DNA from 3 places in the Dietzia sp. Die43 genome. Region 1 is predicted to be linked to each of the others. Evidence: riboswitches for the same ligand, from Rfam matches in the RefSeq annotation. Region 1 holds a riboswitch; each other region holds the start of a gene.
The links. Region 1 has a riboswitch for thiamine pyrophosphate ahead of NR111_RS10305 (ABC transporter ATP-binding protein). Riboswitches for the same ligand answer to the same signal wherever they lie in the genome.

Region 1 (7,838 bases):
CGTCTTCGGCGAGGTGACCCGGCTCGGACTCGCGGACGGGTGGCAGGTCGACACCTGGAGCACAGACGGCGGAGACGTCAACACCGCCGAGGGGATCGTGCTCGGCGACCTCGACGGGCCCGCGACGGCGGAGCAGGCCGACATACTGGTTTTCCCCTCATGGTCTCCGGAACTCCCCGACCGGGATCCGTGCCTGTTATCGATCGTGCGTGGCGCCCATTCCCGGGGCAGCCTGGTGGCGGGGTTGTGCCTCGGTGCCTATCCCGTGGTCGCGAGCGGAGTGCTGGACGGTCGTACCGTCGTCACCCACTGGGAGGGTGCGGCGGAGCTCGCCCTGCGGTACCCGGCGGTCGACGTCCGCTCGTCCGACCTGTACATCGACCACGGGGATGTGATCACCTCCGCGGGGACGGCCGCCTCGCTCGACGCGTGCGTCCACATCGTCCGATCCCGGCTCGGTGCCGCGAAGGCCGCCGTGCTGGCCCGCAGGATCGTGGTGGCGCCGCACCGCGAGGGTGACCAGGCGCAGTACGTGGAACTGCCGGTGCCCGACGGGGGAGACGACGGGGAGATCGGGGAGACGATCGACTGGGCGCTGGCCAATCTCGACCGGCCGCTCTCGGTGGACGACCTCGCCGGACACGCCTGCATGAGCAGACGCAGCTTCGCCCGGAAGTTCCGGGCGACCACCGGCGCGAGCCCCGGGCGATGGGTGCTGTCGCGCCGGCTCGACCACGCGCGGACGCTGCTCGAGACCACGACCCGCTCGATCGAGGACATCGCCCGCGACTGTGGGTTCGGCAGCGCGGTGACGTTCCGGCAGAACTTCGACAGGAAGTACTCGACGACACCGTCGTCCTACCGCGCCCGGTTCGGGGAGGCGCAGGAGTGAGTTCCACCAGGCCCGTCGCCCCGGACCATGCGGACGCGTCCCGACCGGTAGGAACGGCGCCTGCCCGGTGCGGAACGCGGCCGCAGACGTCATGGCCACGATCTGCGTGACCAGACCATCTAGCCGCCGGACAGGGGCAGGTAGTCGTTGGTCATGGCTGCGGCGCCGTCGACCTCGGTCTCCAGCAGTCCGTTGCCATGCATCCACGACGCGTAGGCCGCCCAGTCCCGGGCTGTCTGCCGCCCGAAATCCTCCTCGGGTAGAAGCGCCAGCGTGGCGTCGATCATCTTCTCCAGCATGTCGGGCTCGTAGGAGCCCTCGGTCACCGGGGTGAGGGACTCGAGGGCAATCCGGCGGTCCGCCAACGCGGCCTGCTGCCCGGCCTCGGTTCCGGTGAGGAAGTCGCCCACGCGCTCGGCATAGTCGGCGTCGCCGGCGAGCCGGTTCGGGTTCGCGATGATCACCAATTCCGCGTAGTCGGGCACCCCGAGTTCGGTGACCGGCATGATCTCGACATCGCCCCGGGCGCCGAGTTCCACGCCTTCGATGTTGCGGAACGCCCCGAAGATCGCGTCCACCTGGTCGGTGAGCAGCGACTGGTTGAGACTCTGCTGCACATTGGGGGTGGATATCGAGTCAGGATCGATTCCGGCCTCACGGGCGATGAAGTCGAGGGTCGGTTCCTGGGAGGCCAGCCCCGACAACCCCACGGTCTTGCCCTCCAGATCGGCTGCGGAGGTGATGCCGGACTCCGTCCTGGCGATCAGGGAGGTCAAGGACGTCGGGATCAGTGCCGCGACCGAGATCACGTCGAGTCCCTGTTCGAGGGCGATGAGCGTGTCGGGCTCGTAGGAGATGGCCAGGTCGACCCGCCCCAGGGACACCTCCCGGGCGGCGTCGGCCGTGTTGGACGGCGTCGTGAACGTCACGTCCACGCCGGCGTCGGCGTAGGTGCCGGTGTGCTGCGCGGTGTACAGGGCCACATGGTCGGGATTGGGGCTCCAGTCGAGCAGAACACTGACTGGGGCGGCGCCGGTCTCGCCTGGCTCGGCGTTGTCCGAGGATGCCTGGCAGCCGGTCAGAGCCACCGCGGCTGCGGCCACCATCGCGAGCATGCGGGCGCCGGGGCGCGTGAGAGTCCGGCGTCGGATCCTGCTGGGTCGTGTTTCCGTCATGATGGGTTCCTTTCCCGGGTGGGTGTGTTCCACGGGCAGATCAGGCGTTCGAGCATGGTCACGCTGGCGAGGAGGACGCTGGACATGATCGTCAGCACCGCCACCTGGGCAAAGACGAAATCGGTCTGGAGCCGGGGGATCGCCTGGAGCATGAGGTAGCCCAGGCCGTTGGTGGAGCCGGTGTACTCGGCGAAGACGGCGGCCACCGGCGCGAAGGTGACCGAGACGCGCAGCCCGGCGAAGCCGCGAGGCGCGGCGAAGGGCAGACGCACCCGCCAGAAGAGCGACCACCTGGTGGCGTGCAGACTCCGCAGGGTGTCGATCATCCGGGCGTCGACCGAGCGGATTCCGGAGAGGAGATTGAGGGCGACCGGGAAGAAGCACAGCAGGGCCACCACGATGACCTTCGGCGCCATGCCGTAGCCGAGGGAGATCGTCAACAGTGGGCCTATCACGATGACCGGGATGGCCTGGGAGGCGACCAGCAGGGGGGTCATGGCCTGACCGACGGCGGGCACGAATCCGCTGATGACGACCACGGTCACCGCGACGACCACTCCGAGGACCACCCCGACGACGGTCTCCGTGGCGGTCAGCAATGTGGCCGAGCCCAGCCGGTCGGGCCAGGTGGATACGAGCGAGTCGAGCACGGCGAGGGGTGAGGGAATGACGTACTCGGGCACGAGCTCGAGCGTGGTGACCGTGATCCACGCGGCGAGGACCAGCAGGAGCGTGACGCAGGCAGGGCCGGCGGAGCGGAGGAATCGCACGGTCATGGGGCGGTGCCGCCTCCGGTCAGGTGGGATTCCCGGGCCAGTGCCCGGAGCACTTCCCTGCGGGCTGCCGCGAACGCCTCGTCGCCGAGGAGGACCTCTCGGGGGCGGTCGTCGCCGAACCATCCCGGCCAGGTGCGGACCACACGCGCCGGGGCGTCGGCCTGGTCTCGTGCCAACAGGACCACGCGTTCGGCGAGGAGCAGCGCCTCATCGACGTCGTGCGTGACCATGACGAGGCTGGCCGAGGTGTGGGTGATGGTGTCGCGGAGCCACTGCTGGACCTCCGCACGGGTGATCGCGTCGAGCGCACCGAGCGGCTCGTCGGCCAGCAGCACGGGTTTGCGCGCCAGCAGAGCCCGCGCGAGAGCGGCGCGCTGGCGCATGCCCGCGCTGAGGGCTGAGGGACGGGCATCGGACCAGGCGCCCAGTCCCACACGGTCCAGCATGCGCTGGGCCTCGGATCGGGCCACGCGCCGGCGCACTCGTTGGTTGCGGAGACTGATCGCGACGTTGTCGAGCAGGGACAGCCAGGGCAACAGGCTGTCGCCCTGGGGCATCAACGCGCAGGTCTCCAGGCGTCGTGCGGGCCGGCGGTCATCGAGGACGGCGGCGGTCCCGGTGGTCGGTTCGACGAGGCCGGCGATCACCGACAGCAGCGTCGACTTACCGCATCCGCTGCGTCCGACAACGGCGATGTGCTCGCCTACCGGAACGGACAGGTTGAGGTCTGCGAGAACCGGGCGGAGCGCGCCCGGATAGGTGTGTCCCAATCCATTTAACGCCACTGCCGTGGTTCCTGGGCGGCTCACGAAAGCCCATGCCAGCGCATCTGACATCCCTCCGCTCGTGTGAACGAGTTCAGGTTCAGCGGGTGTGATCTCAGCCCCGTTCGGTAGGGGCACCCCGTGTCATCGAAGCTGATCTTGCGAATCAGCTCGAAGTCCGAACGTACCACCGGCACGTCTCGGGATCTGATGTGCGTCCATGGCTGGAGCGAGGCGCGGGCGGGCCGCCGTCAGTGGAGAGCGGATTGCCGGCCCGTGTCGGCGTGAGTGCGCCCCCGAGAGGATTCGAACCCCTGACCAGCCGGGTAGAAACCGGATGCTCTATCCACTGAGCTACGGAGGCCTGGCGACGCGCGCGTGGGGCGTCGCCGGGAGAATGGTAACCGATCCGGGGGGTGGGTCCGACAGTGGCGAATCGGCCCGGGGGCGCCGCGGTTCCTACGATGGTGGTCATGACGTCGTCGAAGACCGCCCCCGCCACCGCCGGGCGGTTCGGAACCCGCAACATCGTCGCCCTGGTACTGCTCCTGGCGGCGGTGGCGGCCGCGGTGGTGATCCCACTGTCGGCCATGTCCGCCGAGGTGGCGCTCGAGCTGGTGGGCGTGCCCGATCCGGGTCCGCTCACCACGGCCGGCCTCCCGGCGCTCCGGTCGATCGCCGAGCTCCTCGCCGCCGTGGCCGTGGGGGCGGCGCTGTTCGCGGCGTTCTTCACCCCGCCGCAGAAGGACAAGACCCTCGACGTCGACGGCTACCGCATGCAGCAGATCTCGTCGTGGGCGAACATCGCCTGGGCGATCGCCGCGGCACTGCTCATCCCGCTGACCCTGTCGGACGTCTCCGGGCGCACTTTCCTCCAGTCGCTCCCGCCGGGCCAGTGGTTGGTCGCGATCAACCAGATCGACATCGCGTCCTCGTGGCGGTGGGCCGCGATCATCGCGCTGGTCGCCGGGATCGGGCAGCGACTCACGCTGAGCTGGCGCTGGTCGGTCATCTGGCTCGGCGTCACCGCCCTCTCGCTGCTTCCGGTGGCGGCCACGGGCCACGCGTCCGGCAGCACCGCGCACGACCTGGCCACCAACTCGCTGATGATCCACCTGTTCGGCGCCGCGTTCTACGTGGGTGGGCTCATCGCGCTGATCATCCACACGTGGCGCGGCGGCTCGCGCGTCGCCCTGGCCCTGCGCCGCTACTCGGTGGTGGCGACGGTCGCGATCGTCGCCCTCGGGTTCACGGGCGTGATCAACGCGCTCGTCCGCCTGCACCCGGGTGACCTTCTCACCTCCACCTACGGATTGCTGGTCGTGTCCAAGGCGTTGGCGCTGTGCCTGTTGGCGCTGTTCGGTCTGGCGATCCGCCGCCGGATCATCGTCAAGATCGAGTCGACGGGGGCCAATGCGCCGGTCGACCGGCCCACGCTGCTGCGGATCATCGTGGTGGAGGCCGTCGTCATGGCCGGCACGCTGGGTCTGTCGGTCTCGCTCGGCCGTACCCCGCCGCCGGCGCCGCTGTACGTGCCCACGAGGCAGGAGGCGCTACTGGGCTTCGAGCTGCCCGGGCCTTTCGCGTTCGGAACGGTCTTCGGCACCTGGCGCTTCGACCTGGTCCTGGGGCTGGCCGCGGTGATCCTGCTCGGCCTGTACCTCTGGGGCCTGGTGCGCCTGCGCCGCCGCGGGGACGCCTGGCCCCTGAGCCGCACCGCGTTCTGGGTGGCGGGCTGCGTGATCCTCTTCCTCACCACCAGTTCCGGCATGGGGATGTACATGATGGCCGACTTCGCCAGCCACATGGTGGGCCACATGCTCATCTCGATGCTGGTGCCGGTCCTCCTCGCGCTCGGCGGCCCGTTCACACTGGCCCTGCGCGCACTCCCGGCCGCCGGCCGCGGCAACCCGCCCGGGCCCCGCGAGTGGCTGGTCGAGTTCATCAACAACCCGCTCTCGCACTTCCTCACCCACCCGATCGTGGCGTCGGTGCAGTTCGTGGCCGGTTTCTACCTCATCTACTTCGGCGGGTTCTATCAGACGTTGGCCTCGGAGCACCTGGGCCACATGTTCATGAACGTGCACTTCCTCATCAGCGGCTACCTGTTCTACTGGGTGATCATCGGCGTGGACGCCGCGCCGCGGCACTTCTCGCCGATGTACAAGCTCATGGTCCTGCTGAGTTCGCTGCCCTTCCACGCGTTCTTCGGCATCCTGCTCATGAACACCAAGACCGTGCTGGCCGAGCCCTGGTATTCGGGCATCGGCCTGCCGTGGATCCCGGATCTGCTGCAGAGCCAGCAGGTCGGCGGTGGCGTCGCGTGGGCAGCGGGGGAGATCCCGCTGGTGATCGTCATGCTGGCCCTGGCGTGGCAGTGGTACCAGAGCGACATGCGCGAGGCGCGGCGCGGCGAGCGGCAGGCCGACCGCGACGACGATGCCGAGCTCAAGGCCTACAACGAGATGCTCCGGGAGATGTCCCGCGCCGACCGCCGGCCCTGAGACCGAACACCTCGTCGTCGTCACAGGCGCCGGTTCTCCACACCCCCCGCCCCCCTCCACAGGGCGGCCACCGCGGGCGGTGGGAACGAGGGGTGACGACGACGAGGTGAGGCACGCTGCAAGTCACGAGGCCGACGCACGGTCGGCCGAACGTGACAGGAGTGAGCCCATGAACGAGACCCACACGACCGTCCGCGGAACCGTGATCACCGACCCCACCACCCGGAGGGTGGGCGACGACCAGGTCTTCACCTTCCGGGTGGCCAGTAACAGCCGCTACCAGGACCGGCTCACCGGCGAGTGGAAGACCGGCGGCACGCTGTACTTCTCGGCCAACTGCTGGGGACGCCTCGGGCAACGGGCGTCCGGCGCGCTGTGCAAGGGCGACGGCGTGATCCTGCACGGCCGGCTGCTCACCAACGAGTACGAACGCGACGGTCGCATCATGCGCGACCTGGAGATGCGGGTCAGCGCCGTGGGGCCCGACCTGTCCCGCATGGACGTCACCGTGCGCCGCGCCAGGACGGACGCGCCGGCCGAGGGGGCCGGCGTCGACGGGGCGGGTGTCGACGGGGCGGGCGTCGACGAGGGCGGCCTGCGGGGAGCGGCCGAGGACTCCGACGCCATGGCGCTCGGGTCGCTGGACCCGGATGAGCCGGGGTCCGAGCAGAGCGAGGCGGACGAGTTCGTGGGGGCGGCCGGCGCCTGATGCTCCCGGGGGTGGGGCCGGCGTCCGCCGCGGACGCCGGGGCCGCGGGCGGACACGTAACATGGGGGTCGTGCCCGCGGCCGACCCGCGGCGAAGTGAACTGTCTGCGCAGGTGAGAGGGTAGAATGGCCGAGTTTATCTACACGATGAAGAAGGTACGCAAGGCGCACGGGGACAAGGTGATCCTCGACGACGTCACGATGTCCTTCTATCCCGGTGCGAAGATCGGCGTCGTGGGCCCCAACGGCGCCGGCAAGTCCTCCATCCTCAAGATCATGGCCGGGATCGACCAGCCCTCCAACGGCGAGGCGTTCCTCGATCCCGAGGCGACCGTCGGCATCCTGCTGCAGGAGCCGGAGCTCGACCAGTCCAAGACCGTCAAGGAGAACGTCGAGGACGGCCTCGGCGAGACGATGGTGCAGCTGCGTCGGTACAACGAGGTCGCCGAGGAGATGGCGACCGACTACACCGATGAGCTCATGGAGGAGATGGGTCGGCTGCAGGAGCAGCTCGACGCCGTGGACGCCTGGGACGTGGACTCCCAGATCGAGCAGGCCATGGACGCCCTGCGCTGCCCGCCGGGCGACTCGCCGGTGACCAACCTGTCCGGTGGCGAGGCGCGTCGGGTGGCGCTGTGCAAGCTGCTGCTGAGCAAGCCCGACCTGCTGCTGCTCGACGAGCCCACCAACCACCTGGACGCTGAGTCCGTCCTGTGGTTGGAGCAGCACCTGGCCGCCTACCCCGGCGCCGTCCTGGCCGTCACACACGACCGGTACTTCCTCGACCACGTCGCGCAGTGGATCTGTGAGGTCGACCGCGGTCAGCTGCACCCCTACGAGGGCAACTACTCCACCTACCTCGAGAAGAAGGCCGAGCGCCTCGAGGTCCAGGGCAAGAAGGACCAGAAGCTGCAGAAGCGGCTCAAGGCCGAGCTCGAGTGGGTGCGCTCCGGTGCCAAGGCGCGCCAGTCCAAGTCCAAGGCCCGTCTGGCCAAGTACGAGGAGATGGCCGCGGAGGC
Region 2 (7,838 bases), on a different contig from region 1:
GAGGACGGGGACCTGGCCGCGATCGCCCGCGGCGCCGTCACCGCCGGACCCGACGGCCACCCGCGGGTCGCGGTGTCCTGCGTGCAGACCGCGGACGCCCACCGCCGCCGCGGCCTGGCCGAGGTGGTCACCGGCTCGCTCGTGGAGTGGGGACTGGGCCTCGGCGCGCAGGAATGTCACCTGCACGTGTTCGCGGACAACTCCGCCGGTCGTGGCCTGTGGGCCAAGCTGGGACTGCAGCCGCACCATTCGCTGCGCCACCTCGTCGTCGTCGATTGACACGGGCGCCGCTCCCACGGTGACACCACCGCGCGGAGGGCAATACACTCGGGCGCATGCGCCTGGCCACCTGGAATGTGAACTCGATCCGCGCCCGGAAAGACCGCGTGCTCGCGTGGCTCGAACGGTCCGACGTCGACGTCCTGGCGATGCAGGAGACCAAGTGCAAGGACGAGCAGTTCCCCGAAGACGCGTTCCGTGAGCTCGGGTACGAGGTCGCCCACCACGGGCTGAGCCAGTGGAACGGGGTCGCCGTGGCCTCCCGGGTGGGGCTCGAGGACGTGCGTCTGGGCTTCGACGACATGCCCGGCTTCCACAAGGATCCCGAGGTCTCGCAGGACCCGGAGGCCCGCGCCATCTCGGCGGTCTGCGACGGCGTCCGCGTGTACAGCCTCTACGTCCCCAACGGCCGTGAGCTGGGCGACCCGCACTACACGTACAAGCTGGAGTGGCTGGCCCGCCTGCGTGACCACGCCGCCGCCGAGTTGGCCGCCGACTCCGCCGCCCAGATCGCCCTCGTGGGTGACTGGAACGTCGCGCCGCTCGACGAGGACGTGTGGGACCCGGAGGTCTTCGAGGGCAAGACCCACACCTCCGGACCCGAGCGGCTCGCGTTCGCCGCGTTCGACGGCGCCGGCTTCCGCGAGGTCACCCGCGAACACACCCCCGGGCCCGGCGTCTACACCTACTGGGACTACACCGGACTCAGCTTCCCCAAGCGCAAGGGCATGCGGATCGACTTCCAGCTGCACTCCCCCGCCCTGGCCGCCCGCGTGACCGGGGCGTCCATCGACCGCGAGGAGCGCAAGGGCAAGGGCGCCTCCGACCACGCGCCCGTCGTCGTGGACCTCGACTGAGCCATGTCCACGTTCCAGCTTCGGCGCTACATCGACCGCCTGCGCGCCGAGGGGTTCACGGTCCGCGACGACCACGGCGAGGACCCGGATCTCATCGACATCCACGGCCGGGCCGTCGACACCTGGCGGGAGAACTACCCGTACGACGAGCGACTGGACCGCAACCAGTACGAGGTCGAGAAGTACCTGCTGCAGATCGAGCTGCTGAAGTTCCAGAACTGGCAGGCCGAGACCGGGCACCGGCAGGTGATCGTGTTCGAGGGCCGCGACGCCGCCGGCAAGGGCGGGACGATCAAGCGGTTCAGCGAGTACATCAACGTCCGGCAGGCCCGGGTCGTCGCGCTGGTCAAGCCGACCGAGACCGAGATGTACCAGTGGTACTTCCAGCGGTACGTGGCCCATCTGCCCAGCCGCGGCGAGCTCGTGCTGTTCGACCGCTCCTGGTACAACCGCGCCGGCGTGGAGCGGGTGATGGGCTTCTGCACCGATTCCCAGTACGAGACGTTCATGGAGCAGGCGCCCATGTTCGAGAAGATGCTGGTCGAGTCCGGGGTCGGTCTGACCAAGTTCTGGTTCTCGGTCACCCGCGAGGAGCAGAAGACCCGGTTCGCGATCCGGCAACTTGACCCGGTCCGTCGGTGGAAGCTCTCGCCCATGGATCTGCAGTCCCTCGGCAAGTGGGACGAGTACACGGAGGCCAAGGAGGAGATGTTCCGTCGGACGGACACCGAATGGGCCCCGTGGATCACCATCAAGTCCAACGACAAGAAGCGGGCCCGCATCAACGCGATGCGCTACTTCCTGAACCAGTTCGACTACCCGGACAAGGACCCCCAGGTGGTGTTCGACCCGGACCCGAAGATCGTCCGACGCGGCAAGGACGCCGTCGGGGACTGACTGAGCCCGCGAAGGAGGGCCCCGCGCACAGAACCCGTCGGGGACTGACTGAGCCCGCGAAGGAGGGCCTCGCGCACAGAACCCGTCGGGGACTGACTGAGCCCGCGAAGGAGGGCCTCGCGCACAGAACCCGTCGGGGACTGACTGAGCCTGCTAAGGAAGGCCCCCGCGCACAGGCCTGGCGGAGCCGCGCGGGGAATGTCTGGGCGGCGGGGGGCCTTGAACTGGGTATGAGCCATTCCAATGACCCCGCCGTCATCACGCGCTTGCTCACCGAGAAGGGCCGCTGGGCCGTCGCCGGCCTGTCCAACAACTCCGCGCGCACCGCGTACGGGATAGCCGCCTACGTCCGCGACCTGGGACATGAGATCGTGCCGGTCCATCCAAAGGCCGAGACCGTGCACGGTCAGCAGGGCTACCCGGATCTCGCGTCCGTTCCCGGTGAGATCGATGTGGTCGACGTGTTCGTCAACTCGCAGCTCGCGGGCGGCGTGGTGGACGATGCGATAGCCAAGGGAGCCAAGGCGGTGTGGCTGCAGCTGGGCGTGGTCGACGAGGCTGCGGCGCAGCGCGCGAAGGATGCCGGGCTGGACGTGGTGATGGACGCGTGCCCCGCGATCGAAGCCCCTCGTCTGGGCCTGGCCTGAACCGCGGACCCGGCCCGGTCTAGAAGCCGCTCGAGGCCAGTCCCACCATCGCGAAGATGAAGATGAAGTACAACACGATGAGGACTGCCACGATCCCCAGTGAGATCATGCCGAGCTTCTTGGCGGTCGCGCTGGCGGCCTCGGCTTCGGCGTGGCGACCGGCGGCCCACAGCGGGTAGACGTCCAGCGCGCGGGTCATCGCGACGAAAGACAGCGGCCAGAAGAACAGGATCGACGCGACCGCCCAGCCGACGTTCGACGGCGGGCCGGGGTGAGCTCCCGAGGTGGTCCCGTACCCGCCCGCCCCGGCAAAGGACGGGGTCTGCGCGCCGTAGCCGGTCGGGGTCTGCGCGCCGTAGCCGGTCGGGGTCTGCGCGCCGTAGTCGGTCTGTCCGTACGAGCCCTGGCTGTACGGACTCTGTCCGTATGTGCCCTGGCCGTACGGGTTCTGGCTGTAGGAGCCCCGACTCGCATCGTCGCCACCGGTCGAGTCGCCGTCGGCAGTGTTCCCCTGGGGCGGGTAGGTCATGGGAGTCCTCTCCGGGTAGCTGGTCGTCTGGGGTCAGACTACGTCCCGCTCTCCCGGCCCCTTCTCCGCCGCTCGTCGGCCGGCTGACAATGGTCACCGCGGGCCACGGTCACCGCCCGGCGCCTGTCACGGCTGGGCGACCAGGAGCTGATATTCCGGGAAGCGAACGAGGAACCGCCGCACATAGCTGCAGACCGGCCGGATCTTGAGCTCATCGAGCCGCATGCGGGTGAGGACCAGGCTGACCAGCAGGCGAGCGATTCCCTGCTGGCCGTACCGCTCCTCGATCACGGTATGGAGCAGGATGTAGACGTCGCCGTCCTTTTCGTAACCAATGAGACCCATGAAGGTCTCGCTGTCCCACAGTTCGAAGCGGTCTCTATCGGTGTTGTGGACCAGCTTGAGCGACGTTACAGGGGACATCAGAACTCCTTCTGCAGGGCGTGTTCCACCCGCGATGCTACTCGTCGGGTTACGCTCGCCCCTGCACAATCACATACTCATCCACACGGGAGTCCGCTTCGATGCGCGGGCTGAGAGGACGACCAGCCGGGTCGTCGACCGTAGAACCTGTCCGGATCATGCCGGCGTAGGGAGATCAGGAAACACCATGGGCACAGCTTTATTCGCCGACGGCACCGACGGCACCCCGATCGACGCCGTGACGTGCGGCCCCATCCATTCCAGCAGTAAGGCTCATCTCGAGGTGCCCGGTGAGTCCGGTGACGGCCAGCGCGTACCCGTGCGCCGGATCGCGCTCACCGACGGCACGACGTTCGACGTCTACGACACCTCCGGCCCATATACCGCGTACGCGGACCCGGCCGACTGCCATGACCTGGGCGCGGGCCTCCCGCCGACCCGCCGCGAGTGGTCCCACCTCAGGCCCGTCCCCGCCTCGCCGGACAACCCCACTCCCGTCCGGACGCAGTTGGCCTGGGCGCGGGCGGGGCTGACGACCCCCGAGATGCGGTTCATCGCGGTGCGGGAGGGGATCGATGTCGAGGTGGTGCGTTCGGAGGTCGCCGCCGGTCGAGCGGTCATCCCGGCCAACCACCGCCATCCGGAGAGCGAGCCGATGATCATCGGCAAGCGCTTCCTCACCAAGATCAACGCCAACATCGGCAACTCGGCGGTCACCAGTTCGATCGCCGAGGAGGTCGAGAAAATGGTGTGGGCTGCCCGTTGGGGCGCGGACACCATCATGGACCTGTCCACCGGCCGGGACATCCACGAGACGCGCGAGTGGATCTTGCGCAACTCCCCCGTCCCCGTGGGCACCGTGCCCATCTACCAGGCACTGGAGAAGGTGGGCGGCGACCCGACCCGTCTGACCTGGGAGTTGTACCGCGACACCGTCATCGAACAGTGCGAACAGGGCGTGGATTACATGACCGTCCATGCCGGCGTGCTGTTGCGCTATGTCCCGCTGGCGGCCAAGCGGGTCACCGGCATCGTGTCGCGTGGCGGTTCGATCATGGCGGCGTGGTGCCTGGCGCACCACCGCGAGTCGTTCCTCTACACCCACTTCGAGGAACTGTGCGAGATCCTCGCCCGCTACGACGTGACGTTCTCCCTCGGCGACGGTCTGCGGCCGGGGTCGATCGCCGACGCCAACGACGAGGCCCAGTTCGCCGAACTGCGCACGCTCGGGGAGCTCACCGGGATCGCCAAGAGCCACGGCGTGCAGGTGATGATCGAGGGACCCGGTCACGTGCCGATGGACAAGATCGTGGAGAACGTGCGCCTCGAGGAGGAGTGGTGCGAGGAGGCCCCGTTCTACACGCTGGGCCCCCTCGCCACGGACATCGCGCCGGGCTACGACCACATCACGTCCGCGATCGGTGCAGCCCGCATCGCCGAGGCAGGCACGGCGATGCTGTGTTACGTCACGCCCAAAGAGCACCTAGGCCTGCCCGACCGGGACGACGTCAAGACCGGCGTGATCACGTACAAGATCGCCGCGCACTCGGCGGACCTGGCCAAGGAACATCCCGGCGCGCAGGCCCGCGATGACGCGCTGAGTACCGCCCGGTTCGAGTTCCGTTGGCGGGACCAGTTCGCCCTGGCCCTCGACCCGGACACCGCCCTGGCGTACCACGACGCGACGCTGCCCGCGGAGCCGGCGAAGACCGCGCACTTCTGCTCGATGTGCGGTCCGAAGTTCTGCTCGATGCGCATCTCCCAGGACATCCGCGACTACGCCGCGGAGCACGGGATGGAAACGGTGGAGGCGATCGAGGCGGGGATGGCGGAGAAGTCGGCCGAATTCTCCGAACTCGGTGGCCGCGTCTACCTGCCGATCACCGAGTCGTAGTTCTCACCGGAGGCGAGGGCCGCGCCGGTCCCCACCGCGCCCGACGGGCGGGGACGTCGGTGCTCAGTAGGTCGGATCGGCCGACCGAGCTCAGGCGTCCCGGCGCAGTGTCATCAGCACCCCGACGACCCAGAGGGCCACGCACACGGCCGCGAACCAGGCGAACGCCGGCCACTCGCCCCACGTGATGTACCCGCGGACGCTCTCTCCCTGGGTCCAGAAGTCACCGTTGGCGAACGGCATCCAGGCGGCGATGTCCTCGCCGACCCGCGGGATCAACGAGACCATGCCCTCGAGGGCCAGTATCCACACGAGGAACAGGGAGATCGTGCCGGCGGCGTTGCGCATGATGTACGCCAGGCCCGTGACCGCGATCGTCCCCAGTGCGGCGTAGACGGGGAAGCGCCACAGGTAGGTCAGCCCGTCTCCGGAGAACGGGGTCCAGCCCTCGTTGCCGGAGAGCGCCCCGGCCACGAGGAGCGCCAGGACCACCGCGACGGCCGTGACCACCATCGAGAGCACCGTGAACAGGGCGGTCTTGGCCACGATGGCAGGCCAGCGCGACGGCGTCGTCAGGAACGTGGCCTTGATGGTGTGATATCGGTACTCGCCGGTCACGCCGACGATCGCGGCGATCCACGCCAGCAGGACGGTGAACGCACTGACGCCGAGGATCGCGAACAGCGGGTCGCTGCCGCCGCCGGGCGCACCGGCCATCGGGTCCCCTGTGGCGGGCTGCTCGAACTGGCCGATGACCACTGCGAGTACCACCGCCAGGCCGATGCCGATCGCGTACAGCCAGTAGGCGCTCTTGGTGGTGGTGACCTTGATCCACTCGGACTTCAGCTGATTCATCGGGTGGACTCCTGACCGTGGTACTCGACGTCCTGGTCGGTGAGGGCCATGAAGGCCTCCTCCAGCGACGCCCGCTTCTCGTGCAGTTCGTGGACGGTGATCCCCAGGCTGGCGGCGACATCGCCGACCTGCGGCGCGCGGAGATTCTGAATAAGGAAGACACCCTGTTCCGCGTCGAACGTGGCCTCGATGCCCTCATCGCGCGCGGCGGCGGTGAACTCGTCGACGTGCGGGGTGCGCAACACCACCGAGGACGTGGCGGCGTCCAGGAACTCCTCGACGGAGGTCTGCGCGCGCAGCTTGCCGCGGCCGATCACGACGAGGTCCTGGGCGGTCTGCGCCATCTCCGACAGCAGGTGCGAGGAGACGAGCACGGTGCGGCCCTCGGCGGCGCGTGCGTGCATGAAACGGCGGATCCACAGGATGCCCTCGGGGTCGAGACCGTTGACGGGCTCGTCGAACAGCAGGACCTCGGGGTCGCCGAGCATGGCGGTGGCCAGACCGAGTCGCTGGCGCATGCCGAGCGAGTAGCCCCCGACCTTGCGGCCGGCGACGTCGGTGAGGCCGACCAGGCCGAGCACCTCGTCGACGCGGCCCGGGGCCACCCCGCCCGCCGCGGCGACCATCCTCAGGTGCGCGCCAGCGGAACGGTTGGCGTGGGTCCAGGACGCGTCGAGCAGACAGCCCACCTTGTGGGCGGGGCGATCCAACTCGCGGTACGGGGTGCCGTTGATCAGTGCCTGCCCGGACGTGGGGGTGTCGAGACCGACCATCATCCGCATCGTCGTGGACTTCCCGGCGCCGTTCGGGCCGAGGAATCCGGTGACGACGCCGGGACGGACCTCGAAGCTGAGGTCGTCCACGGCGGTGGAGGCTCCGAAGCGCTTGGTGAGATTCCGTACCTCGATCATGGTCCCCAGTCTGCCTGCCGGGGCGCGGGCAGCGTGCGTCCACCTACTCAGCCCGCGTACAGGTAGTGCAGTACTAGGCTCGTGACCATGGATGACGCCACGCCCGAGCCGGATCGCCATCTGCCGTCGGTCCGCGCCTCCGACGCCGAGCGCGACGCCACCGCCAGGCTCCTCCAGGAATCCTTCTCGGAGGGGAGGCTCACGCTCGCGGAATTCGACGACCGGACGTCGCGGGCGTACGCCGCACGCTTCCGGTCCGAACTGATCGAGCTAACACACGACCTGCCCGTCGTCCACCACGAGCACGACTCGACGCCCGCGGCCCGGCCACATGGGGCCCCGGCGCGTCGCGTCACCGGGGCCAGCGGGCCCGCCTCGTCGCTGGCGATCATGGGCGGAGTCGAACGCAAGGGGACGTGGACCCTTCCCTCCGTGCACACCGCGTTCGCGCTGATGGGCGGCATCGAGATCGACCTGCGTGGCGCCTCGTTGCAGTCCCACGAGACGACGATCCGGGCGTTCGCGATCATGGGCGGCATCGACATC
Region 3 (7,838 bases), on a different contig from region 1:
CGGACGATCATCGACCTTGCCCGGACTGCAGGCTTCGACGCGGGTGTCTGCGCGGCAGACCATGCGCTGCGCCTGAAGTTGGTCACGCGGGCTTCCCTGGTGAACGAGCTCGAACTTCACCGCGGCCGCACCGGTGTCGCGATTGCCCGAGAGGCTATCGATTTTGCGGACCCGCTCGCGGAGAGCCCCGGTGAATCGCTCTCGCGCTGCGTCATGAGATCCCTGCGTGCGATTCCGGCGCCTCGACTGCAGCACCGATACCTCTCCGAGGAGGGGCAGGTCATCGCCCGCACCGACTTCTCCTGGGGAGACGGCACACTGGCCGGGGAGTTCGACGGCAGGATCAAGTACTCCGGCCGCGCCGGCAACAGCGCGGACCCGAGCGAGGTGGTGTGGCTCGAGAAGCAGCGCGAGGACCAGCTGAGGGATCTCGGCGTGGTGGTGATCCGCTGGGTCTGGCACGACCTGTTCAAGCCCGTCCGGTTCGAGCGACTGCTGCTCGGCGGGCTCCGACGAGCGCACCTCCTCTGACCTGACCACAGCCGACCTCACGAACCGGCCCGCAGCGCACCTCACGGCATCCGCGCGCAACCACTGCAACCGCTGACGAATTTTCGTGCGCGGCTGCACCGTCCGCGCGCGGATGCTGAGGCGGCTGGACACGGCAGGCGGCTGAACCCGGCGTGCGGCTGCGCCGAGTCGGCTCAGGGCGTGGGCGCCCCGCCCGTCACCGAGAGGGTGTTGCCGGTAGTATACGACGACTCCTCGGAGGCCAGATACACGTACGCGCCGGCCATCTCCACGGGCTGGCCGGGCCTGCCGAGCGGATTCTTCTGCCCGAAGTACGGGAGCTTCTCCGGCTTCTGCCCGCCGGTGACCTGCAACGCGGTCCAGAACGGCCCGGGCGCGACGGCGTTGACGCGGATTCCCCGGGGCGCGAGCTGCTGCGCCAACGCCTTGGACATCGTGTTGACCGCAGCGCGAGAGGTCGCGTAGTCCACGAGGCCCGGCGACGGAGTGTAGGCCTGGACAGACGAGGTGAAGATGACGCTCGCACCGGGCTGCAGGTGGCCGAGCGCTTCCTGCATCATCCAGAACGGGGCGGAGATGTTGACGTTCATCGTCTCGGCCCACTGCTCGGAGGTCAAGTCCTCGAGGTTCTCCACGTACGTCTGCCGGGCGGCGTTGAGCACCAGCACGTCGATCCCGCCGAGCCCGGCGACGGCGTCGCGGACGATCCCCCGCGCGACCTCCTCGTCGCCGACATCGCCGGGGAGCAGCACGCATGTCCGCCCGGCCTCCCGGACCAGTCGCGCGACCTCGTCGGCGTCGGACTGTTCGGATGGCAGGTAGCCGATCGCGACATCCGCGCCCTCGCGGGCATACGCGATCGCCACCGCCCGGCCGATCCCCGAGTCGCCTCCGGTGATGAGCGCCCGCCGACCGGTGAGGCGACCGTGGCCGACGTACGACGTCTCGCCGTGATCCGCGGGCGGGTCGAGCTCCGACGCGAGCCCCGGAACGGGCTGCGACTGCAGCGGAATCTCCACCTCGTACTTGGAGGTGGGATCGACCAGCACCGCGTCGTCGGGCTGGACGGCGTCGGGCTGCTCGGAGGGTGAAGCGGTGGGGTCGGTGCTCACGTGTGGGCCTCCTGGATCGTGTGGCTGCATCGACCGTACGCCCCGCCGCGCGACCACCCGTCCGGATGCGAGGTCGTGCCGAATCCCCCACACTGCGGAAGAGAACTCAACTTCCCTCGAGACGAAGGAGCAAGCATGCCCCGTTACCGCGTGATTGACCCCGAGCAGAACGTGATCGACGAGAAGGAGTTCGGCGACGACACCAAGGCCTACGACTGGTTCAAGACGGTCGAGGTCCCGGACGACGCGCTCGGTTACGCCATGGAGGTCGACATGGACGGCAAGTGGACACGCTTCGAGATCAACGACGGCGGCACCAACACCTCCCCCGCGGCCGACGAGGGCACCGGCATCGCCTGAGCCCGCCCCCGCGGACAGCGTCACTCCGCCTCGCCCATCCCCACTTCTCGTGGGGGGAGCGGGGCGGAGTCGCTCATTTCGACCGCCCCGCGCGGTGGAGGTGGCCGCGGATGGCGAGCATCATCGAATCCATCCGCGCGGCCTCGTCGAGCAGTTCCGCGACGGTGGCCGGCGCGGTCGAGCGACTGTCCAGGCAGGCGGTGTTGGCCCGCTCCAACAACCCGGCGAAGTCCGGATCGGCATCGAGGTGGTCTCTGACCTCGGGGTACGCGCCCTCCAGCGGGGTGTCGATCCCCAGCGTGAACCGGATCTCGTACCAGCGGTCGAGGGTTTGCGTCAGCGCTTCCAGCGCCAGGAGGTGGGTCCGCCGGGCCGAGTCCACCGCCCGCTCGGCGGTGAGCTGCACCGGGTCGGCCCCGAGTCTGAGCCGTCGGCGGCGGGACAGGTCCTCCAGCCCGGCGCGGACCAGCCATCCGGTCGCCGCGACCCAGGCCGCGAGCCCGGCGATCACGATGAGTAGCAGTAACGCGAGGATGAGCGGCACGACATCACCCCCCGCCCAGTGCGCGCAGGACGAGCGTCAGCGGGACGGACAGGAGCACCGCCGCCGAGATCCCGGCCCCGATCAGTTTCCCCACGCCCGTCCAGCGCAACTCCGCGCACTCCGCAGCGAGTGCAGCGGGTGACAGGGGTGACGCGAGACGCCCGGCCGCTGCCGCGTGCGCCTCCGCGACCGTCGGCCAGGTCGCCGGGACGTGGGCGTGGGGGTCGCTTCCGAGTTCCTCGGCGACGACGAGCGCCCGCTGCTGATCCCATTCGGCCAGCCGCTGGTCGAGTTCGTACACCGCCGCCTCGGCCGCCTCGATCCGCCGCCCCTCGGCGGTTCGCGGGGAGGTGACCGACGGCAGTTCCATACCTCCAGCTTCCACCACCCGAGCTGGGCCGGGCAAGGGTCAGCCCTTGACCAGCCCGCCGTCCACGATGAGGTTCTGTCCGGTCACGGCCCGTGCCCACGGGGAGGCGAAGAACAACACCGCGTCGGCGAGTTCGGCCGGGGTGATCACCCGTCGCAGCGGGGTGCCGGAGGCGATGATGTCGAACACCTCTTCAGGTGTAGCGGCGCTGGCGTCGGTGGTGCGCAGCAGGCCGCCCGAGACCATGTTGACCGTGATGCCGTCCGGCCCCAGATCCGTGGCCAGGGTCCGGGTGAGCGAGAGTGCGGCGGCCTTGGCGGCGGTGTAGTCGTGATACGGCACCACCGGGTGCTGGAACAGGTTGGTGCCGATGTTCACGATCCGCCCGAACCCTGCCTCGCGCATCCCCGGCAGTGCGGCCTGGGTGGTGGCGAGGGTGGCCTTGACCGCGCCGCGCAGCTGCGAGTCGAAGTCCTCCCAGGTCAGGGTTTCCGGCCGCAGCCGGACGTCGCCGTTGAACCGGAAGTCGACCAGTGCGTTGTTGACCACCGTGCTGATCGGCCGACCGAAGTGGGCGCGGGCCGCGTCGAAGAGGGTGCGGACCTCGTCGTCGTCGGTCACGTCGGCGCGTAGTGCGACGGCGCGGCCGGAGCCGAGCTCACGGACGAGGTCGGCGGCGGCTGCCTCGCTGCGTCGGTAGTTGACGACGACGAGGGCACCCTCGCGGGAGAAGGCGCGGATGATCTCCACGCCGAGTCCGCGGGCGCCGCCGGTGACCAGGACGACCTGCTCGTTGATACGCATCTCCACTCGCTTCCCGGTGGTTCCTCACAGAGAAACGCGATGCTCACCCGCCCGCCCCGCGGCGACCGCACCTGCGAGGCGACGCCGCCCGGGGCGACGCACACGACATTCCTCCGCTGGAACTACCCAGTTCAGGTTCGACGGGTGTGATCTCAGCTGCCCGGACGGGCGGCACCCCGTGTCGCCGCCCACCCTAGGTCACACGGGTCACGGTCGGGATTGGAGCCGGCCGGCCCGATCCGCCCCGAACACCTGGACAACCGTCCTAGAATCGGCGTATGGCCCCCGGCCCGCCTCGCGACCCGCGCCTTTCCGACACCGCTGATGTCATCGTGATCGGCAGTGGTTTCGGCGGCGCGGTCTCGGCCCTTCGGCTGGCCGAGCAGGGGCGTTCGGTCCTGGTGCTCGAACAGGGTCGTCGTCACTCCCCCGCCGATCTCCTCGCCGCCCGCACCGACCCGCGAAAGTACCTGTGGATGCCCGAGCTGGGACTCAAGGGCTTCTTCTGGCAGCGGGTCCTGCGGCATGTGGGGATCATCGGCGGCGCGGGCGTGGGCGGCGGCAGCATCGTGTGGGCCGGCGTGCTGCTCGAACCAAAGGACGAGTTCTTCACCGACCCGGCCTGGCCCGCGGTCGCCGACGGGTGGCGCGCCCAGCTGGCCGAGCACTACCGCACCGCCGCCCGCATGCTGGGCCGCGAGACGACCCGTTTCACCGGCGAGATGGACCGGCACCTCGAGGCCACCGCCGAGGCGATGGGTGCCGGCGGGACGTATGGCCCGACGCCGATGGCGATCTGGTTCGGCGCCCCCGGCGAGGAGGGCGAGACCGTGCCGGACCCGTTCTTCGGCGGCGAGGGGCCCGATCGCACGGGGTGCCGGCTCTGCGGCGCATGCCTGGTCGGTTGCCCGTACGGCAGCAAGAACACCCTCGACCTCAACTACCTGTGGCTGGCCGAGGGCCGCGGCGCCCGGATCCGCCCGGACACGAAGGTCGACACGATCGCCGAACGCGCCGGCGGCGGATACGAGGTCCGCACCGCGGGCGGCCAGACGCTCCGCGCGGCCGAGGTGGTGGTGGCGGCCGGCGTGCTGGGCACGGTCGAACTGCTGTTCCGCTCCCGCGAGCAGGGCCTCCTCCCCCGCGTCTCCACCAGGCTCGGCGAGGGTGTGCGCACCAACTCCGAGGCCATCACCGCGGTCCTGGCCGACGACCCCGACGCCGATCTCACCCGCGGCCCCACCATCTCCAGCGAGTTCTACCCCGACGCGGCCACGCATGTCACCCAGAACCGATACGTCGGCGGCTGGCACATGCGATTGCAGCTCGGCCCACTGGTCGACGGCGCAGACCCGGCCCGACGCAGGCGCGCGACCCTGGCCGCCCTCGCACGACACCCGCTCCGCCAGCTGCGGCTGATGACCGCCCGGCACTTCATCGAGCGCCTGAGCGTGTTCACGGTGATGCAGAACGTGGAGAACGAGATCCGGCTGGTGTTCGACCGCTCCCCTGTCACGCCGTGGCGGCGGGTCCTGCGGTCGCGCACCGGCGACGGCGCCCCGCCCCCCAGCTATCTGCCGCAGGCCAACGAGGTCGCGCGGCGGTTCGCCGAGTCGGTGGGCGGCCGGCCCCTCAACCTGCTACTGGAGAGCGTGGGCGGCAAGTCGATCACCGCGCACGTGCTCGGCGGGGCCGGGATGGGCACCGATGCCTCCGACGGTGTGATCGACACGGACCACCAGGTCTTCGGGCATCCGGGCCTGTACGTGGTGGACGGGTCGTCAATCCCGGCGAACGTCGGCGTCAACCCGAGCCTGACCATCACCGCCATGGCCGAACGGTTCGCCGCCCGCTACCGGGCCCGCCGCGCCGCCCCCACCACCGCGTCCCCCACCACCGCGTCCCTGTCGAACGGAGCTCCGTGACCACCGCCCTGCCGACCTCTCTCGGCCGACTGCGGGCCCTGTTCTCGCAGGCCACACCGCCGACCGACCTGCCCGCCCCCGGCGACTACCTCGTCACGTTCGTCGGCCCCGCCCCGCTGAGGGTGGTGGCACCGCGCGCGATCGCCCTCGGCGGCATGCCGGGCTGGCAGGGCAAGCGTTTCGCCCCCGGGGGCGGCGCGATGAACCTGGTCGACGACGACGAGGGCCGCCCGCCACGGGAGACCCTGCCGATGCGGATGACGCTGGAGTCCTCGTGGCTCGACGGCGGTCAGGTGATCGTCTGCTCGTACGGCGCCTCGAGCCCGGTGCCGTGGCGCTGGGTGCGGGACGAATTCCGGCCGCTCGACGACCGGCGCCTGATCGGCCTGACCTTCGCGGGCGGGCCCTGGTCGCGGGTCGCGGCGGCTCCGCTGCTGCTCACCCGGGCCTAAGCGCGGGGTGGGCGGCCGGGCGGGCGGGTCACCTGCCCGCCCGCGGTGCCTACGCGAGGCGACGCAGTCGCGGTTCGAGGTCGGATGTGAACAGGTCGAGGAAGCGTTTCTGGTCGTGGCCGGGGGCGTGGAAGACCAGGTGGTTGAGGCCCGCGTCAACGTATTTCTTGACCTGCTCGACGGCCTCGTCGGGGTCTGAGGCGACGATCCACCGCTTGGCGACCTGCTCGATGGGCAGCTCGTCGGCCAGGCGTTCCATCTCGCGCGCGGAGTCCACCGAGTGCTTCTGCTCCGGGGTCAGGGACAGCGGGGCCCAGAAGCGGCAGTTCTCCAGCGCGGCGGCCGGGTCGGGGTCGTAGGAGATCTTGATCTCGATCATCCGATCGATCTTCGCCGAGTCACGCTCGTTGATCTGCGCTCCCTCCTCGACGGCCGGCAGCAGCTTGTCGGTGTACAGCTCCATCCCCTTGCCGGAGGTGCAGATGAACCCGTCGCCGACGCGGCCGGCGTACTTGGCCACCACCGGGCCGCCCGCGGCGACGTAGACAGGCACGCCACCCTCGGGAACGTCGTAGAGGAATGCGTCCTTGGTGGAGTAGTAGTCGCCCTCGAAGTTGGTGGTCTCACCGGTCCACAGTGCGCGCATGAGCCGGACCGACTCGCGCAGGCGCGCGAACCGCTCCTTGAACTCCGGCCACTCACCCTGGTGGCCGGTGGCGATCTCGTTGAGCGCCTCGCCGGTGCCCACCCCCAGGAAGACGCGGCCCGGGTAGAGGCACGCCATGGTGGCGAACGCCTGGGCGAGCACGGCGGGGTTGTAGCGAAACGTCGGCGTCAGGACCGAGGTGCCGAGTTGCAGCCGCTCGGTGCGCTCCCCCACCGCCGTCAGCCACGCCAACGAGAACGGCGCGTGGCCGCCGTCGTGGCGCCAGGGCTGGAAATGATCCGACACCGTCGCCGAATCCATCCCCGCCTGCTCCGCCAGCACGGCGAACTCCACCAGATCACGCGGACCAAACTGCTCGGCCGACGCCTTGTAACCGAGCTTCAGGGACGGGGTGTCGGGCATGCGGGGCTCCTTGGGGTCGTAGCGGTGTGGTTGATGTGTGTCGAGGTCATGCGCTGATGTACTTCTCGCCGAACCGGGCGATCGACTCGCACTTGGCGTCCAGCGGGGCGTCGTATCCGTGGCCCTCGATCAACCACGGGATGACGATGACATCGGTGACCCCCGCCTCTTCGAGTTGGGCGAAACCGCGGCTGCCGTATCGGTCGGTGCAGGCCACCTGAACCTCGAACGGTCGGCCGTCCCCGCGGTCGGCGAGGGAGCGGCCGTCGGCCTCGAGTAGTTCTCCGAGGCGGGTGATGGTGGCGGCGATCTCGTCGAATCCCATCATCGCCGAGGTCCACCCCTGGCCGATCCGGACGGCGCGGCGCAGCGCCGGAGCGGTGTGCCCGCCCACGTAGAACGGCACCTGGGCCACGGGCGGCGGATCCAGTGTGAGGCGGTCGAAGTCGAAGTGCTCACCGTGGTATTCGAACCACCCGCCGTCACCGGCCAGGCGGATGATCTCGAGCATCTCGTCGACCCTCTTGCCCCGCCCGGGGTAGGGGACGCCGCACCAGGCGAACTCGTTGGGATCCCAACCGATCCCCACCCCCAGGTCGACGCGCCCGCCGGTCAGGTGGGAGACCGTGGACAACTGCCGTGCCAGGAGAAGGGGCTGACGGGGGCCGAGT

Region 2: linked by a shared signal. The riboswitch ahead of thiC (phosphomethylpyrimidine synthase ThiC) and the one ahead of NR111_RS10305 (ABC transporter ATP-binding protein) in region 1 are both predicted to bind thiamine pyrophosphate.
Region 3: linked by a shared signal. The riboswitch ahead of NR111_RS06715 (3-oxoacyl-ACP reductase) and the one ahead of NR111_RS10305 (ABC transporter ATP-binding protein) in region 1 are both predicted to bind thiamine pyrophosphate.

The regions. Positions count from the first base shown of each region.
Region 1 covers NZ_JALJRF010000010.1:109,917-117,754, reverse strand. The annotation lists gene NR111_RS10320 (GlxA family transcriptional regulator) at 1-892, shown strand, start outside; gene NR111_RS10315 (ABC transporter substrate-binding protein) at 1,012-2,067, opposite strand; gene NR111_RS10310 (ABC transporter permease) at 2,064-2,843, opposite strand; gene NR111_RS10305 (ABC transporter ATP-binding protein) at 2,840-3,628, opposite strand; TPP riboswitch at 3,662-3,759, opposite strand; tRNA gene NR111_RS10300 (tRNA-Arg) at 3,899-3,971, opposite strand; gene NR111_RS10295 (cytochrome c oxidase assembly protein) at 4,081-6,111, shown strand; gene NR111_RS10290 (single-stranded DNA-binding protein) at 6,281-6,820, shown strand; gene ettA (energy-dependent translational throttle protein EttA) at 6,946-7,838, shown strand, end outside.
Region 2 covers NZ_JALJRF010000016.1:824-8,661, reverse strand. The annotation lists gene NR111_RS13840 (GNAT family N-acetyltransferase) at 1-279, shown strand, start outside; gene NR111_RS13835 (exodeoxyribonuclease III) at 336-1,136, shown strand; gene ppk2 (polyphosphate kinase 2) at 1,140-2,033, shown strand; gene NR111_RS13825 (CoA-binding protein) at 2,264-2,680, shown strand; gene NR111_RS13820 (CD225/dispanin family protein) at 2,700-3,209, opposite strand; gene NR111_RS13815 (GNAT family N-acetyltransferase) at 3,336-3,632, opposite strand; TPP riboswitch at 3,708-3,822, shown strand; gene thiC (phosphomethylpyrimidine synthase ThiC) at 3,820-5,526, shown strand; gene NR111_RS13805 (ABC transporter permease) at 5,617-6,381, opposite strand; gene NR111_RS13800 (ABC transporter ATP-binding protein) at 6,378-7,292, opposite strand; gene NR111_RS13795 (DUF1707 domain-containing protein) at 7,380-7,838, shown strand, end outside.
Region 3 covers NZ_JALJRF010000006.1:91,049-98,886, forward strand. The annotation lists gene NR111_RS06685 (hypothetical protein) at 1-120, opposite strand, end outside; gene NR111_RS06690 (hypothetical protein) at 214-531, shown strand; gene NR111_RS06695 (SDR family oxidoreductase) at 705-1,643, opposite strand; gene NR111_RS06700 (hypothetical protein) at 1,779-2,003, shown strand; gene NR111_RS06705 (hypothetical protein) at 2,077-2,547, opposite strand; gene NR111_RS06710 (hypothetical protein) at 2,552-2,917, opposite strand; gene NR111_RS06715 (3-oxoacyl-ACP reductase) at 2,957-3,721, opposite strand; TPP riboswitch at 3,813-3,910, opposite strand; gene NR111_RS06720 (GMC oxidoreductase) at 4,000-5,646, shown strand; gene NR111_RS06725 (hypothetical protein) at 5,643-6,098, shown strand; gene fgd (glucose-6-phosphate dehydrogenase (coenzyme-F420)) at 6,148-7,167, opposite strand; gene NR111_RS06735 (TIGR03619 family F420-dependent LLM class oxidoreductase) at 7,214-7,838, opposite strand, start outside.